Regions from separate parts of the Priestia sp. YIM B13491 genome, predicted to be linked through region 1. Evidence: riboswitches for the same ligand, from Rfam matches in the RefSeq annotation. Region 1 holds a riboswitch; each other region holds the start of a gene.
The links. Region 1 has a riboswitch for S-adenosylmethionine ahead of mtnK (S-methyl-5-thioribose kinase). Riboswitches for the same ligand answer to the same signal wherever they lie in the genome.
Positions count from the first base shown of each region.

Region 2: it holds a riboswitch for S-adenosylmethionine, as region 1 does, so the genes downstream of both, ACFX4E_RS16835 (Na+/H+ antiporter NhaC family protein) here and mtnK (S-methyl-5-thioribose kinase) in region 1, are expected to answer to the same signal.
Region 3: it holds a riboswitch for S-adenosylmethionine, as region 1 does, so the genes downstream of both, ACFX4E_RS04705 (hypothetical protein) here and mtnK (S-methyl-5-thioribose kinase) in region 1, are expected to answer to the same signal.
Region 4: it holds a riboswitch for S-adenosylmethionine, as region 1 does, so the genes downstream of both, ACFX4E_RS18860 (methionine ABC transporter ATP-binding protein) here and mtnK (S-methyl-5-thioribose kinase) in region 1, are expected to answer to the same signal.

Region 1 covers NZ_JBHZOR010000002.1:273,020-277,192, forward strand. The annotation lists gene ACFX4E_RS07585 (pyridoxal phosphate-dependent aminotransferase) at 1-205, opposite strand, end outside; gene ACFX4E_RS07590 (carbon-nitrogen family hydrolase) at 318-1,100, shown strand; SAM riboswitch class I at 1,192-1,342, shown strand; gene mtnK (S-methyl-5-thioribose kinase) at 1,478-2,650, shown strand; gene mtnA (S-methyl-5-thioribose-1-phosphate isomerase) at 2,686-3,744, shown strand; gene ACFX4E_RS07605 (hypothetical protein) at 3,880-4,044, shown strand; gene ACFX4E_RS07610 (methylated-DNA--[protein]-cysteine S-methyltransferase) at 4,045-4,173, opposite strand, start outside.
Region 2 covers NZ_JBHZOR010000004.1:363,523-367,695, reverse strand. The annotation lists gene ACFX4E_RS16845 (LacI family DNA-binding transcriptional regulator) at 1-452, opposite strand, end outside; gene ACFX4E_RS16840 (hypothetical protein) at 577-705, shown strand; gene ACFX4E_RS16835 (Na+/H+ antiporter NhaC family protein) at 745-2,055, opposite strand; SAM riboswitch class I at 2,141-2,247, opposite strand; gene ACFX4E_RS16830 (ABC transporter permease) at 2,349-3,116, opposite strand; gene ACFX4E_RS16825 (ABC transporter ATP-binding protein) at 3,109-4,020, opposite strand.
Region 3 covers NZ_JBHZOR010000001.1:919,038-923,210, reverse strand. The annotation lists gene alaP (alanine permease AlaP) at 1-850, opposite strand, end outside; gene ACFX4E_RS04710 (DUF1540 domain-containing protein) at 1,168-1,326, opposite strand; gene ACFX4E_RS04705 (hypothetical protein) at 1,427-1,771, opposite strand; SAM riboswitch class I at 1,835-1,936, opposite strand; gene ACFX4E_RS04700 (hypothetical protein) at 2,058-2,354, shown strand; gene ACFX4E_RS04695 (GNAT family N-acetyltransferase) at 2,367-2,813, opposite strand; gene ACFX4E_RS04690 (hypothetical protein) at 2,894-3,334, opposite strand; gene ACFX4E_RS04685 (glycosyltransferase family 2 protein) at 3,443-4,173, opposite strand, start outside.
Region 4 covers NZ_JBHZOR010000005.1:66,143-70,315, forward strand. The annotation lists gene ACFX4E_RS18855 (methionine ABC transporter permease) at 1-399, opposite strand, end outside; gene ACFX4E_RS18860 (methionine ABC transporter ATP-binding protein) at 392-1,417, opposite strand; SAM riboswitch class I at 1,549-1,656, opposite strand; gene ACFX4E_RS18865 (thioredoxin family protein) at 1,837-2,136, opposite strand; gene ACFX4E_RS18870 (toprim domain-containing protein) at 2,151-2,501, opposite strand; gene ACFX4E_RS18875 (YusG family protein) at 2,683-2,928, opposite strand; gene gcvH (glycine cleavage system protein GcvH) at 3,008-3,391, opposite strand; gene ACFX4E_RS18885 (arsenate reductase family protein) at 3,527-3,883, opposite strand; gene ACFX4E_RS18890 (acyl-CoA dehydrogenase family protein) at 4,000-4,173, opposite strand, start outside.

The sequences.
Region 1 (4,173 bases):
GAGAATATTTATGATGCATAGGATTAGCACTTGCTTTTTGCAGTGTTTCTACAATATGTGAAGGAGTAGGCTGATCGGGATTTCCCTGCCCTAAGTTAATAACGTCGTGCCCTTGGGCCATTACTTTTCCTACCTTGCCTACAAGTGATGCAAAAAATTGTTTTGGTAAACTTTTTAATAGTTCCGATTGCTCAAATTGTTTCATCATCGCACACCTTCTCAAAAAATTCTTGAAATTCTAGTCACAAATAATATATTGTAATACTCAACTTGTAAAGTCATTTTTTTCAACTACTAAAAAAAGGACGGATGATAAAGTGAGTGTAAAAATTACGTGTTTACAGCTTGATATTGCGTTTGGAAACCCAACTAAAAACCGAAAATATATCGAACAAAAAATGACGGAAGCCCTGAAAGAAAACCCTGATATCCTTGTGCTTCCTGAGCTATGGGATACAGCTTATGATTTGACTCGGCTAGACGAAATTGCAGATGATGAAGGGCAGCAAGCCAAGCAATTAATCTCTCAGTTTGCTAAAACAAACGAAGTAAATATTGTGGCAGGTTCGATTGCGAAAAAAACAGAGCAAGGTGTCACGAATACGATGTATATTTTTGACCGAAAAGGTCGTGAAGTATCACAATACAGTAAACTGCACTTATTTAAATTAATGGATGAACACCTGTATTTAGAAGCAGGAACAGCAAAAAATCTTTTTACACTTGAACAGTCACTGTGCGCAGGAGTTATTTGTTACGATATTCGTTTTCCAGAATGGATACGGGTTCATACTAGCAGCGGAGCAGAAGTCTTGTTTGTTGTCGCTCAGTGGCCGGCTCCAAGACTTGCCCACTGGAAAGCCCTGCTCATTAGCCGTGCAATCGAAAATCAATGCTATGTAATCGCGTGTAATCGTGTAGGCCAAGATCCTAATAACACATTTGCCGGACATTCCTTAGTCATCGATCCGTGGGGAGAAATAATCGCTGAAGCTGGCGATAGCGAAGAACTTTTAAGTGCTGACGTTAACCTGGAACTTGTAAAAGAAATTCGTAAACAAATTCCTGTCTTTACAGATCGCCGTACAGAATTTTATTAATTATGTATTGACAGCCGTTTTTTTGCATGATACGATTTTCACCAGATATCATAAAATATTCAAACAAATCAAAATTGAATAAGTAATCGTACTCTTATCAAGAGTTGGCTGAGGGATTTGGCCCTGTGAAGCCCAGCAACCGACCGTCATTCCATCCTAAGATGGATCACACCCGTAAAACATGTTTTACAAAGGCACGGTGCTAATTCCAACAGAAAGTAATTTTTTCTGGCAGATAAGAGGTTTGAACACTACAATCAAGCCTCTTTCCAACGAAAGAGGCTTTTATATTTTCTAAAATTATAAAAGCCTCCATATATTCTTAAACCTATTAACTTAGTAAACGAATCAGTTTAATAAACTATGGAGGGATTCCGATGTCAACAACAAAAACAGAGAAGTATCAGCCTTTAACAGAAATTTCAGCAATCAAACTTGTGAAAAAGCTAGGTCTTTTTGATGCTACAGAAGCACTGACTGCCCGTGAAATTGGTGACGGTAACTTAAATCTCGTCTTTCACATCATAAATGATCAAACGAATAAATCCATTATCGTCAAACAAGCACTTCCCTATGCAAAAGTTGTAGGCGAAAGCTGGCCTCTATCCTTGAACCGTGCCACAATTGAAAGCAATGCGCTCAAGCAATTCGGTGCATTTACGCCAGAACTTGTTCCCGCTGTTTATTACCACGATGAAACGCTTGCTGTTACGGTCATGGAAGATCTGTCTCATTTAACGATTTCTCGTGCCGGACTTATTCAAGGTGAAAGTTATCCTCTGCTCTCACAGCATATCGGTTCTTTTTTAGGACATATTGCGTTCAAAACGTCTGATTTCGCCTTAAAGCCTCAGGATAAAAAAGAAGAAGTTGTTAAGTACAGCAACCCCGACTTATGCAATATTACGGAAGATTTAGTTTTTACAGATCCTTTTTTTGATATTGATACAAATGAATTTGAAAAAGCGCTGCGTCCTGATGTAGAAGAATTGTGGAATGATAGTGATGTAAAGCTACAAGCAGCAAAATTAAAATATAAATTTTTAACAAATGCGCAAACGCTAATCCACGGTGATTTACATACAGGCAGCATCTTTGCTAGCAGTCAAGAAACGAAAGTGATTGATCCGGAGTTTGCTTTCTACGGTCCGTTTGGATTCGATTTAGGGCAATTTGTTGCGAATTTATTTTTAAATGCTCTTTCTCGAGAAACAAATCGCGAACCGTTATTTGCACACATTACGAACACATGGAACGTATTCAAAGATACCTTTACTGCGCTTTGGCATTCTGAAAGCACTGAACCTTTCGCTAAAGATGAGCGCTTATTACATGAAATTTTAACGCAAACGTGGCAAGATGCTGTTGGATATGCAGGATGTGAAATCATTCGACGTACGATTGGCTTAGCTCACGTGGCGGACTTAGACGAAATTTCTTCAGAGGAAAGAAAAATTAACGCTAAACGTACTGCGTTAAAAATTGGACGCTATTTGCTTCTGCACCAACAAGACGTTTCACCAAATCAATTTGAACATTTACTTCGATAACGAATAATGTACACAATGAAAGGATCGGTATCAGCATGACAAATACACTATCACTTCCGCGCTCAGTGGAATGGAATGAATCATATATTACTTTATTAGATCAGCAGCAGCTTCCTGGCAAAGTTGAATATATTAAGCTGCAAACCATTAAAGACGTATGGGATGCTATCACTACCTTGAAAGTACGCGGAGCCCCTGCAATTGGCATTACGGCGGCTTTTGGTCTTGCTCTTTCTGTGCTTAGCTATGACACAGATTCAGTCAAGGAATTTAACAAAAAGCTAGCTCTTGATCAACAGTATTTAGCTAGTTCACGCCCTACTGCCGTCAATTTATTTTGGGCATTGGAGCGCGTAGCGAAAAGCGCTGAATCCGCTTCGTCCGTTAATGAAGCTAAAACAAAAGTTGTTCATGAAGCTATTCAAATTCAAGTAGAAGATGAAGAAACGTGCTACCGAATTGGAGATTATGCTCTTTCTTTATTTAAAAAGAAAGATAAAATCATGACAATATGTAATGCTGGTTCAATTGCTACAGCTTATTATGGAACAGCCTTAGCACCTTTTCACTTGTCTAAGCAGCGCGATATTCCGCTTGAAGTATTTGCCTGTGAAACAAGACCCGTTCTTCAAGGTTCTCGCTTAACAGCATGGGAACTTCAGCAGTCGGGAGTGGACGTTACGCTGATTACGGATAATATGGCCGCTCATACCATTAAAACAAAAGGAATTAATGGGATTATTGTAGGTGCTGACCGCATTGCAGCAAATGGCGATACGGCTAACAAAATTGGAACATATGGACTTGCTCTTTTAGCGAAAGCATTCGGTATTCCATTTTACGTAGCAGCGCCGCAGTCCACATTTGATTTATCTATTCAAGACGGCAGCAGCATTCCTATTGAAGAACGTTCACCTAAAGAAGTCACACACATTGGGGATACGCAAATTGCTCCAGACGGAATCTCTGTGTACAATCCAGCTTTTGATGTGACGCCAAGCGAACTGATTACGGCCATTATTACAGAGCATGGAATTATCCATGCCCCGTCTTTTGAATCCATTCAAAACGTTTTGCTGCAATCTGCTCAATAAAAAAAGCCGCTGCTATGCGGCTTTTTTTATTGAGCACTGATTTCCACCTGCATTTGTAACACAATTGTAACAGTACTCTCTTCCTTTTCTACATATATTATAGGGGATTTCTTTTGAATAAGGGGGAGAGTAAATATGAGTTCAGAGCAAAAAACGGATAAAAACAAAGCGCTGAATCGTAAGCAGCAATATCAGCTATTCGATTTATCCAAAGATGAAGAACTAAATTCCCTCCCTTCTCCTCAGCAAATTGACGGTGTTTTTGTGCAAGGAGAAGGCTGGAAATTAGACGGTGAATAGTTATTTTAACTCCAGAGCACCTTTTGCTACATTTCTTTCAAGCATTAATAGCTTCTCTTTTATATGAGTTTGCGAGCCTGCATAACCTGTTAAAGCTCCATTTTTGCCAATCACACGATGACAAGGCAA
Region 2 (4,173 bases), on a different contig from region 1:
ATAGAACGATTCTGTACGTTTTCGCACACGGCTATCGGTCCGTACTGCTGATAATATTCAATCGTGCTCCAGCTGCTTGCTCTAGAACAAATAATCACTCCATCAACTTGCTTTGTTTTTAGCATATGAAGCGCTTCTTCTTCTTTTTTCACATCATAGTTCGTCTGACAAATAACAAGCTGATACTGCTTTTCTAACGCTTGAGATGCCACTCCTTCTAAAAGCAGACTAAAATACGGATGATTAATAAAAGGCAAGACGACGGCAATCATATTTGTTTTCCCTTTTGATAAGTGAACGGCATTAATGTTTTGTTCATAATTAAGTTCGTGAATAACCTGCTCTACCAGCCGGCGTTTTTCTTCTTTTACATACGGATGATGATTTAGCACCCGGGATACAGTCGAAACAGATACACCAGCTTTTTTTGCGATATCTCGGATATTTGTCATGTTTTCACCTTTTTCTCTTGCGCTGAAACGCGTTTCATACTTTATTCTCATTATAAAGTGAAACAGCAAGAAGCTAAACCCGTTACCATCGTGTTTTTATTCATTTACGTAAGGAGGTCATTTCATGGGTATTTTATTATTCATTTTATTATGCGGGATTGAAATTGGAGGAGCGGCTTATGCACTTAAACAGAACGAGACGCTTTGGAAGGAGTTAGATGATGAAAAGCCGACTGATTTTTTTAAACAGTAAAAAACCCTTAAAAAGAACATTCTTTTTAAGGGTTTGATATTACGCAGCTTCTTTAGATGACTTTGACTTTTTATTTAAACGAGGAAATCCAATTACAATTGCAATGACCCCGCAAACCGCTGTTAACATTGGGTAGAATGTAAATGGAATAATCTCAATCGGTGAAACTTTAGCAAATCCTGCTGCGAGAAGCATTTGTGCGCCGTAAGGGATAAGCCCTTGAACGCTGCATGAAAACAAGTCAAGCAGACTGGCTGATTTACGATTATCAATTGAATATTTATCAGAGATTTCTTTTGCTAACGGACCTGCTGTAATAATTGAAATCGTGTTATTAGCCGTCGCTAAATTAGTTAAACTTACTAGTCCAGCGATGCTGAATTCGCCGCCTTTTTTTGTTTGAATACGTCGTGTTAATAAATTCAATAAGAACTGAATACCGCCGTTATAGCGAATAAGCTCAACCATTCCGCCGATTAGCAGAGATAAAATAATTAACTCTGACATTCCGCCAATACCTTCTGTCACAGTTTTAGCAAGAGAAGAAAGCGTGTAGCTTCCATCAGCTAATCCAATCACGCCGGCTAGCACAATTCCTCCGGTTAAAATACTTAATACGTTTGCACCAAATATGGCAGCAACCAGTACGCCGACATAAGGCAAGATTTTAAACCAGCTAAAATCTTTAATTTCTACTGATGACGTATTGCCTAGCGTCATTACAAGCAATAAAATTACCGTAACAATCGCTGCAGGAAGGACAATAAAAAAGTTTACTTTTAATTTATCTGACATATTTGTTTTTTGCGTACGAACTGCTGCAATGGTCGTATCAGAGATTACGGATAAATTATCTCCAAACATTGCACCACCAACAACGGCAGCAACTGCTAATGTAATGGATACATGCGCTTGCTCACTGATTCCTACAGCGATAGGCCCTAGCGCAGCGATTGTTCCCATTGACGTTCCCATCGAAATTGAAATGAATGCGCCAATAACAAAGATTCCGACTACCACTAAGCTTTGCGGAAGCACAGACAGAGCTAAGTTTACCGTTGAATCAACAGCTCCCATGCCTTTAGCAACTTGAGAAAAAGCACCTGCTAAAATAAAAATAAGCACCATAATAATGATATCAGGATGCCCTGCTCCTTTAGCAAAACGCTCCACTTTTACATTAAGTGAATCTTTACGATTCATAGCCAGGGCCACAATGGCTGCAATAATAATGGCTACTAATACAGGAAGCTTATAAAAATCTCCCGTTATAATTCCTGATCCGACAAACAGGACTAAAAAGACGCCCAGCGGTAACAGCGCCCAGCCGTTTCCTTTTTGTTGTTCCATTCTTAACACCTCTTGTTTACGTAATAAAAAAAGACCTCTTCTTATTGATAAGAAGAGGTCTCTTATTTGTATCATAAGATTACCCTTCTCATCTTCCAAACGAAACATCGTCTGCTGGATTTGGCACCGCACTGCGTACAGCCAGTTGCCGAGACATCATAGGGCCAGTCCCTCCGTCTCTCTTGATAAGAAGTTTATAGTTGTTTTAAAAATAGTCTTTCACTACTGTAATCTCTTTTTATTTAATTGTCAAATGCTATTTTAGAAAAATATATAGTGCGAAAATTCTCACATCAATTAGCTACGTCTCGTTTTAAAAACGCTGCCCAAGCTATGCCCATAAAGAAGACAAAATGGGCAACTAAGATGAAAATGGAAAATGGAATCGTCATGCCGTCAAACAGCGGCTTCATTCCGTCCATATACTGCACAAAGTTCGTGTTGGCAAATAATAAAAATTTCCCCCACCATAAACCTAGCTCTGATACCAGTCCTGTTACAGCTTTCGCGCCGATACTTACGACAATAGCTAGACTGGAAGCAAGCGCGCTGTTTCTAAATAAAGACGACAGCATGAATGCGAACGTCATCATCATAAACGTTTCCATATACGCACTGTCATACGTAAGCGTAATGTTTTTAAGCAGCTGTGCATCTCCTTCTAGACTGGTAAAGCCAAAGAACAATGCTCCCCATACAAATGAAAAAAGCAAATAGCTCAGTAAATAATATAAGCTAATTAAAACGAGAGTTAGGTACTTGGATGCTAAAATCGTTGAACGTCTAGCAGGGCGAATTAAAAGAAGTTTAATGGTACCTGCTTCAAACTCTTTTGCAACCATTGACCCTCCAACAGCAAGCGCGAAAAATTGAACGAGAATCAGCATACCTGAACTAAATGACAGGAAGTTCAAAATATTGTCTTCTGTTCCTGCACTGTTTGCTACTTTCTTCATTAAAAGAGCCATACAAAGAGTTAAAATGCCGATTGTAATAAACGTGATTTTTGTACTTCTTTTGTGAAACCATTTCATGTGTTCATTTTGAATTAGCTTAAGCATGGTGCTCTCCTTCCGTAACGGACATAAACGAATCTTCAAGCGTCTCATACACAGGGGTAATTTGGTAGACTAAAATATCGCTGTCCACTAATTTTTTATTCACAGCTGGAATTTGCTCTTTTACAATCGCCACGTGGATACTATGTGATCTCACCGTTACTTCAAATTGTTGTGATAAAAGATCCGCTGCTTTTTGCGCATCAGACACTTCAAATTCTACGTACATTCCTTGATCTTGACGATTTGGAGATAAATCTTGAACGGCTTTTAACTCACCGTTTTGAATAATGCCAACGCGATCACATAATGCTTCTACTTCTTTTAATAAGTGGCTCGCGATTAAAATTGAAATTCCTTCTTCCCTGCAAAGCGTTTGTAAATATGTACGAAATTCTCTCATTCCCGCTGGATCTAGACCATTGGTTGGCTCGTCTAGTAAAAGCAATGCAGGCTTATGTAAAATAGCTTGAGCTACTCCTAAACGCTGTCTCATCCCAAGAGAATACGTCTTCACTTTTGCATGAATGCTGTTTTCAAGCTTTACTAAAGCAATCACTTCATCCAAGCGTTCTGATGTGATCCCTTCATGCATATTCGCAAAGTGTTTTAAATTTTGATAGCCCGTCAGATAATCATAAAACTCAGGGTTCTCAATAATCGCGCCAATTGATTTCATAGCTGATGTAAACTGTTCCTTTAAAGGAAAGCCGTTAACGGTAATCGTTCCCTCTGTTTCTTTAATGAGTCCTACGACGGTACGAATTAGCGTTGTCTTTCCAGAACCGTTCGGACCAAGCAACCCGAAAATCTCACCGCGCTCAACCGATAAGGATACATCATGCAAAATGGTTTTCTTCCCAATTACTTTACTGACATGATCTACTTGTAGCACTGTTTCTGTCATCATGTACATCCTTTCTTTAATTAGCAATACGCCTTCTATTGTTTCTCTTTTTTAACTATTTGTCTACTATAACCTTATTTTTGGAAAAGCAGCCTATTCAAACCATTCGTATTATCCGCTTACATTTGATAAAATAAAACAAATCTTAGTTAG
Region 3 (4,173 bases), on a different contig from region 1:
CTGGAATGCCGATTTTTTCAAATGTTAATACAAACGGGCTTCCCTGTGAACCAATTTCTTGCCACGGATAAATCGACATAATGACAAATAACGCACCGACGTAGAAAATCAGAATACGCCAAAAGACAGAATCAATCGCTCTTGCTAGAGATTTTTCCGGATTTTTCACTTCTCCCGCGGTAACGCCGATCATTTCAATTCCTAAATACGCAAACATGACCATTTGCAGCGACAGCAAAATACCTTTGAATCCGTTCGGGAACAGTCCGCCGTTGTCCCACAAATTTTTAATACCAGTCGCAACGCCGCCGTTGCCGATTCCAAACACAATCATTAATAATCCAACGGCAATCATTAACACAATCGCTAAAATTTTAATAAGTGCAAACCAAAATTCCAGTTCACCATATGCCTTAACAGCTAAGAAGTTAACTGTTGTCATGATGACAAGCGCCGATAACGCCCAAATCCAGTTTGGTACATCCGGATACCAATATCCCATATAAATACCAACGGCTGTAATTTCAGCCATACATGTTACAACCCATAAAAACCAGTAGTTCCAACCTGTTAAATAACCAGCAAGCGGCCCTAAATAGTCGCGCGCGTACTTGCTGAATGAACCTGCAACAGGTTTTTGAATCGCCATTTCCCCAAGTGCTCTCATAATAAAAAACATAATCATTCCGCTAAATCCGTACGCCAATAATATTCCCGGCCCTGCTAATTTAATAGCAGATGCAGATCCAAGAAACAGCCCTACCCCTATGGCTGCTCCTAAGGACATCAGCGTCACATGCCTTTCTTCTAACCCGCGTTTCAATTCTTTCCCCTGAGTTTTCCCCTGCATAAACGTCTCCCCTTTTTCCAATCTGTCAAAACGAGATGAACACAGCCTTTTTGTTAGCGCTTTCATATAAGTTTGTGCTAAAAGACAGCTAGGCTGTATATTTGTATTCTATCACCTTTCTCTCACTTTTCTTTTGTCGAAAAACAAAAAAATTATCGTATCATTTTGTTTAAACACACAATTAGACGTAGACACTGCTTTTTTACTATGTATTTATTATTGCACCTAAGTAATAGTATTTTTTTAAAAATAGAAAAACGCCGACTCAATTCCGTCAGCGCATCGTTCATTTTATGCTTTTTTATAAAAACTAGCATTTATCTCGCGGGTTCAAAAGTTTTACAGCCAGGTTCTTCCGTTTCAGAAACATGGTGACTACTTTCAGGACTCACAACGTAAATGGACTCTGCACTGCATTTATTTCCGGATTTCCAATACATGCACTCATTCACTTCACATAATACACCTTGGGCCACTGTTATCCCTCCTTTTTTTGTCTTATCTATTTACTACCCGAAATATAACGCTTCTAACATTTACACGTAAAAAAACCGCTTGTTTATCAAGCGGATCTTTTTATTGCGTGTGTTCAACATACTGTTTTTTAGCTAAATATAACTCACGGCTCAGCGTGATCCGCCGTTCTCTCAAGCGGCTTAATTTAGCCTGAAATTGTTCGTTAGTTGGCTCTTCTTGAATCAAGCGATACGTAAAAGAAATATCTTCATTTAACTGTTTAAAATCTTCCCATATCTCTTGAACGAGGGCGGATTGTTTGTCTTCAAATGAACGATTTTGCTGCGTTTTTAGCGCAGCTAAAATTTCCTGCTGCCACGTTTCGTCTTTTATTTCTTTGGCTAATAAGTATAGATCTAAATAATCATCAGTGCTTAACGTTGTTTGTCTATTGTTCAATGTCATCACCTTTTCCACACGAAATTTTTCTTCCTAAGAAGAGGGTTTCATCATAGAAAAAGATTCCTCTCCTTATCTATCAGAGCTAGGCTATGCTGGAATTAGCACCATTCAATAATTGTGGTTGCTGAGGCTTCAAAGGGCCAGTCCCTCCACCTCTCTAGATAAGAATATTTCGTTTTTAAATTATTTCTGACTATTCTAATATGTTTTGTAGGTTACGTCAATAGCTTTTCAATAAAAAGAAAAAAGAAGTAAAATATGGTATGCTTTCATAAAGGATGGTGAGCACATGAAACGATATCTGTTATCTGCTTTTTTGGGAAGCCTGCTGCTGCTTCTTACTATTGCTTTTTCATCTACTTTCCATATTGCAATTGTCAAAACAACCGGAAGCATTGGAGGGATTATTTTAGCAGCGGCGGCTTTGATTATGAACGCGCTTGAAGATCCCCCCTCTTCAGACAATACAGGTGGAGGAGCCGTTGAAGTACTAGATAAAGGTTCCGTTTGGGCTACTTATTTACTTTTACTTTCATTACCGAACCTCATCGCATGTATAACATCTTATGTTTTATGGACTCGCTGACATTCATCAACGTTACGGACGTTTTGCCACTTGGAAGCTCATTGATATTTGTTTATCTACAAAGCCAAGTTCACGATACACATGCTGTGCAAAATTCCCAGCATGAACGCTGAGTCTGATTTCAGGGTATCCTTTGATAGACAATTCATCAATTGCTTTTTGCATTAACGGCTTGGCTAGACCTTGCCCGCGGTATTCCGGTACAACATATAATTCGTAGATAAAGCCAATTTCTTCTTTTGAAAAGAAGTCGGCAGATGGGCCGATAAGAACCCAGCCTGCGAGTTTATTTTCTTGTCTTGAAACTAAATAATAACAGCCTTTTTCAAGGGCACTACCAACTAGTTCATTTACGCGTTCTGCTGACGGATGAAACTGCTTCATTGTTCCTTCAAACAGCGCATCAGCAGATTTTTTCCGAATTTCTTGTATTTCTTCTTCAGTAGCTTTTGCAATCATTACGATCTCTCCTTTCGTGTTCGTTTTCCACATACGAGGATAAATTCCTGCAAAAAAAGTCTTCGCCTAAGCGAAGACTTTTATTTAAATTCAAAATGTTCTTGATGATTGCCTCGTTCGTCCGTCCAGTTAATCATAATGTCTAAACCTGCCGCTTTTCCAGGAACAGCAAAATTCGCATAGCGAAAACGCTGACCGCTTTTGCTTAAGTTAGACCGTTCAATAGGAGAAAACAAGCTGTATTTCGCCTTATTTTTTCCTTCGTGCCGAAAAGCTTGGACCTGCACGCGCTCTACGTCTTTTCCAATGTTTTCAACGGTTAATCCATATGTATGATAGACGTTATTTTTCCACTTTAGCTGATTATCTCCCGTCATGCTCGCTTTTGTGAGTTCAACTGACCATTGTTCAGATGATTTCTTCATTGGAAGCTTCTCAATCGAAAGAGCGCTGACATGAATGGCTGCAAAAGCAAGCCAAACAAAACAAAAAGTGCTGACTGTATAAAATAGTCTTTTCATAGATTCTGATCTCCTTAGAAATTTTAGTAGTAGCATTTCCTGTTCACTTAAAAATTATGATAAACGCTTTAACAAAAAAGCCTCTCCATTTAGGAGAAGCTTCTTAAATTAATGCATAAGCAAATCTTTTTGTTTGGCTAATGAGTGTTTTGTATATAAATCTCTTTCAATCGCATATTTAGGACGCTGTTTCACTTCGTTAAAAATCTTGCCAATATATTCTCCGACAAGACCCATTCCCATTAGCTGCAGGCCGCCTACAAGCCAAATCGATAAAATAAGAGACGTCCAGCCGATTTGCGTATGATCTAAATATTTTTGAATCAGCGCATAAATACCAAACGCAATACTAAAGAGAAAAGAAGCTCCTCCAAGCAGCGTCAATAAGCGTATCGGCGCTACGCTAAAAGATGTAATCCCGTCGAATGCAAAAGCAAGCATTTTCTTTAGGGGATATTTTGATTCGCCCGCTGTCCGTTCTTTGCGGTCATATGTGACTTCCGTGGAGCGAAATCCTACTAATGGTACAAGGCCTCGTAAAAAGACGTTGCCTTCTTTATATTTCATAAGTTCACCAAGAGCACGTTTGCTCATGAGACGAAAATCGGCGTGATTTTGAACGAGCTGAATTCCTAGCCTATTCATAAAACGGTAAAACCCTACTGCCGTGGTTCGTTTAAAAAATGTATCGGTTTCTCTGCTGTCTCGAACACCATATACGACTTCATACCCGAGCCAATATTTCTCTACAAAAGTACGAATAACGCTGATATCATCTTGCAAATCTGCGTCAATGGAAATGACGCAGTCAGATTGCTTATGGGCTGCTTCTAGTCCTG
Region 4 (4,173 bases), on a different contig from region 1:
TGCTCCCATTGATTTAGCAGCTTCAATAACACCTTTATCAATTTCGCGCAGACCAATTTCTACAAGACGCGCATAAAATGGTGCTGCTCCAACAATTAAAGCAGGTAACGCTGCATTAGCGCCTAAAATACTTCCTACCAATGCTTTGGTAAATGGAATCAGTAAAACAATTAAAATAATGAATGGAATGGAACGAAAGATATTTACAACTGCTGACACAATGGCATATAAAGGTTTGTTTTGCCAAAGCTGTCCTTTGGACGTTAAAAATAAAAGCAAGCCCAATAAAATACCTAGAACAAACGTGGCTATAACTGAAATAGCCGTCATATATAGTGTTTCATTTGTCGCTTGAATAAAATCATCTAAAATAACGTTTGGAAATAGTTTCTCAAGCATTTGTCATTACCTCCACTTCTACCTGCTGCTCATGAATGTATGCAATGACTTTTTCAACTTCTGTTAATTCTCCGTCTAAATGAACGAACAACGTTCCGTATGAACCTGTTTGTGTATGAGAAATCTTTCCTTGCAAAATATTAATCGTTACATCAAACTGTTTTAAAATCGTTGTAATGAGCGGTTGCTCTGCTTTTCCGCCAACAAACGTCAGCTGAATAATTTGCCCGCTTGGATATAACTCCTGTACTTGTTCAATTGTTTCAAACGTTTCTTCTGGTTCAGAAATCTGTTGAACAAATCGCTTTGTAATCGCCTGCTTAGGTTTTCTGAATACTTCTAGCACTTGCCCTTCTTCTACCACTGCCCCATTTTCCATAACAGCTACTCGATGACAAATTTTACGAATAACGTGCATTTCATGAGTAATGAGTACAATGGTTAACCCTAGCTTCTCATTAATATCTACTAACAGATCTAAAATAGAATCTGTCGTTTGAGGATCAAGCGCTGATGTTGCTTCATCACACAGCAATACTTTTGGGTTATTGGCTAGCGCTCTAGCAATACCAACACGCTGCTTTTGACCACCGCTAAGCTGTGATGGATAAGCATTTTCACGCCCTTCAAGCCCGACTAGCTTGATAAGCTCGTCTACTCGTTTCATTCTTTTTTCTTTTGAGATCCCTGCTATTTCTAACGGAAAGGCAATATTTTCTCGCACCGTACGCGACCACAAGATATTAAAGTGCTGAAACACCATACTAATTTCTTGTCTAGCTTTTCTGAGTTTTCCGCCTTTAATTTTTCCAATATCATTACCTGCTACTTCGACCGTTCCTGTCGTTGGTGTTTCTAACCCGTTTAGCAAGCGAATTAAAGAACTTTTACCCGCTCCGCTATAACCAATAATTCCGTAAATTTCACCTTGGTTAACGGTTAAATTCACATTATCAACAGCTGTTACTTGACCGCTTTTAGCCTGATAAATTTTTGTAACGTCTGTTAATGTAATCATATTTCTTCACCTTCTTTAGTAAAAACTTAATTATGTTAGGTTGCCCTATAGGATGAAAAAGCCGTAAAACAATTTTCCCCATTAAAAAAGCCTCTCTGCGCATGACAGAAAGGCTCGATATTTAATCCTTTCTCTCATCTTTCAAAGCGCATAGCTTTGCAGGAATTGGCACCATTTCAGTTAGTCTGACGGTTGCCGGGTTTCACAGGGCTCAGTCCCTCCACCTCTCTTGATAAGAGTTCGCAACAATTATTTTGTTTTTGGGAAATATTCATTCATTTATGAACATTCATGAGTGTGATTTTAGCATGTGTCAGATAGGCTGTCAACAGATTTTGTTCTTGGGATAATATCCCAAGATTTCAACAGCCCCAACGGTTTGCTCTCGTTCCATTTCTTCATTTTAAACAAACGTTTGATTATCGAAGCTCTTCAAGTACGTGCTCGATGGAATGAAACGCATAGAGTTTTTTTACCATTTCGCCATTTTTCACTTCAATCAAACAAGGTACACTTTCAATTGAAAATACTTCTGCTTTTGAAGGCATATAATTTAAATTGCTCATTCCGATGGTCACACCAGGCAGCATTGCTTCTGCTACGGTTAACATTTTTTTTGCCAGCTGACATGTCCCGCAAAAAGGTGTATGGAAAAAGATAAACGCTCTTTGTCCTTCTTTTAACTGATCGTCAAGCTGTTTTTCGCTCCATTCTTGCATGTTGCTCATTCCTTTTATGTTAAAAATTCTGCATTAACATCGATATTGGCACTCAGTAATACTGTTGCTATGTGATGTCTAGGGGCGGCAGCAACCTCTCGGTACATTTTATCAATATATAGATGCTCTGCTTCCGGAAGCTCTCGTTTAAATTGTTTTCTTAGCTTATTCCCTGAATCATCAGAGTCAACGAGTATGTATACCTCTTTGTTAAACGTAAAGTCAATAATTTCATCCAGCTTTGATAAACTAATCGTACCGTTTGTACAGATAATTTCAATTGGTTCTCGAATGATATCTTGGATACGTTTTTTATCTGATTTTCCTTCGACAATAATTACTTTTTCAATTTCAATTAGCCCCATTCTCATCACCCATAATCGTCAGTTGTATAGTAACATCATTTCTTTATGCTATACAATATTCGTTAATGTATCACAGTTCACCTGTTTTTTAAAAGAAATTTGCAAGAAAGAACTGTTTTAAAAGGCAGCTTAAGCCATATTGTTTCCATAAAACAAGAAAAACAGCGGCAGTTGCCACTGTTTAGCACCATCCTGCTTCTTCGTCGCAGTCTGTATATTTTTGCGTTTCACCTTGCTTTTGTACATCTGTATATTGGTAGAATTTATTATTTTCTTGCGAATACCCTTCTTCAAAGCGGTATTCATTGCCGCTTGTTCCGTAACTAACTTCACCAATTGGCTGCTTATCAACATATAATTTCATGCCGCCGTCATGAAATTTAGCTGTAACGCGATCTGTAACGTCCATTTTTTGTTTTTCAAACATAAAAAGACACTCCTTTAGCTTGTTTACTAATAGAGTGTCCAGTCAAAAACTTTTCATAAAGACAATTTATGGAGGAGTATTATCCTTCGTTTGTCATTTCTTCGTATTGCTCTGCTGTCATTAGCTTGTCTACTTGAGAAGCATCAGACGGTTTGATTGTAATCATCCATGCTTCTTCGTATGGAGATTCATTAACAAGTTCAGGGCTATCGCTTAAGTTATCGTTTACTGCTACAACTTCACCGCTAATTGGTGCGTAAAGCTCAGAAACTGTTTTTACTGATTCAACGCTGCCAAACGGCTCGTCAGCTTCTACTGTTGCTCCTACTTCTGGCAGTTCAACGAATACGATGTCGCCAAGCTCAGCTTGAGCGAAATGCGTAATACCTACGCGGACAACGTCTCCTTCTGTTTTTACCCATTCATGCTCTTCAGAATAACGCAAATCTTTTGGTGTACTCATCTTAATCCCTCCAAAATATGTATCGTAATTTGTTTATATAAAAAGCGCCTTCAACGTGGAGAACACTTTCTACAACCTAAAATAACTTCCTATTAACAGTGTAACGTAAAAGGTAAAAATTTTCTATTTGAAAACTTACTTCCACACGTCCTCAAACTGCTCTTCTTTGAAGCCAAGCGTTACTTTTTGTCCATCTGTTAGCAGCGGACGCTTAATTAACATGCCATCTGACGCAAGAATAGACAGCAGTTCGTCTTCACTCGCACTGCTTACTTTATCTTTAAGCCCTAATTCGCGATATTTTTTACCGCTTGTATTAAAGAATTTTTTTAATTCTAAGCCGCTGTTCTGATAATAAGATTGCAGCTGCTCTTTTGTTGGCGGGCTTTCTACAATATGAATTTCTTCATACGCTACTCCGTTATCATCCAGCCACTTCTTGGCTTTTCGGCACGTGCCACACTTTGGATATGAATAAAAAAATAATGACATTTCGTCAACCACCCTTTATTTTAAGCTTTTTTCGTATTTTAACACATCCTTTATCATTTACCTAGATAGAGGCTTCTTAAACAAAAAGGAGCTCGTAAAACGAGCTCCTTTTTCCCTTAAACTGTGAACTTCTCTACTTCTAGAAGCGTTTTTGCAATCTCGCGCTTTAAGCTAATCACATTGATTGGTGTATAGCGCGTTAACTTGCGAAGAGACGAAAGCATGACTCTAAGCGTATCACCTTGTTCAACGCCAATTAACGTTTCTTTTGCATCTGCTTCAATTCGATT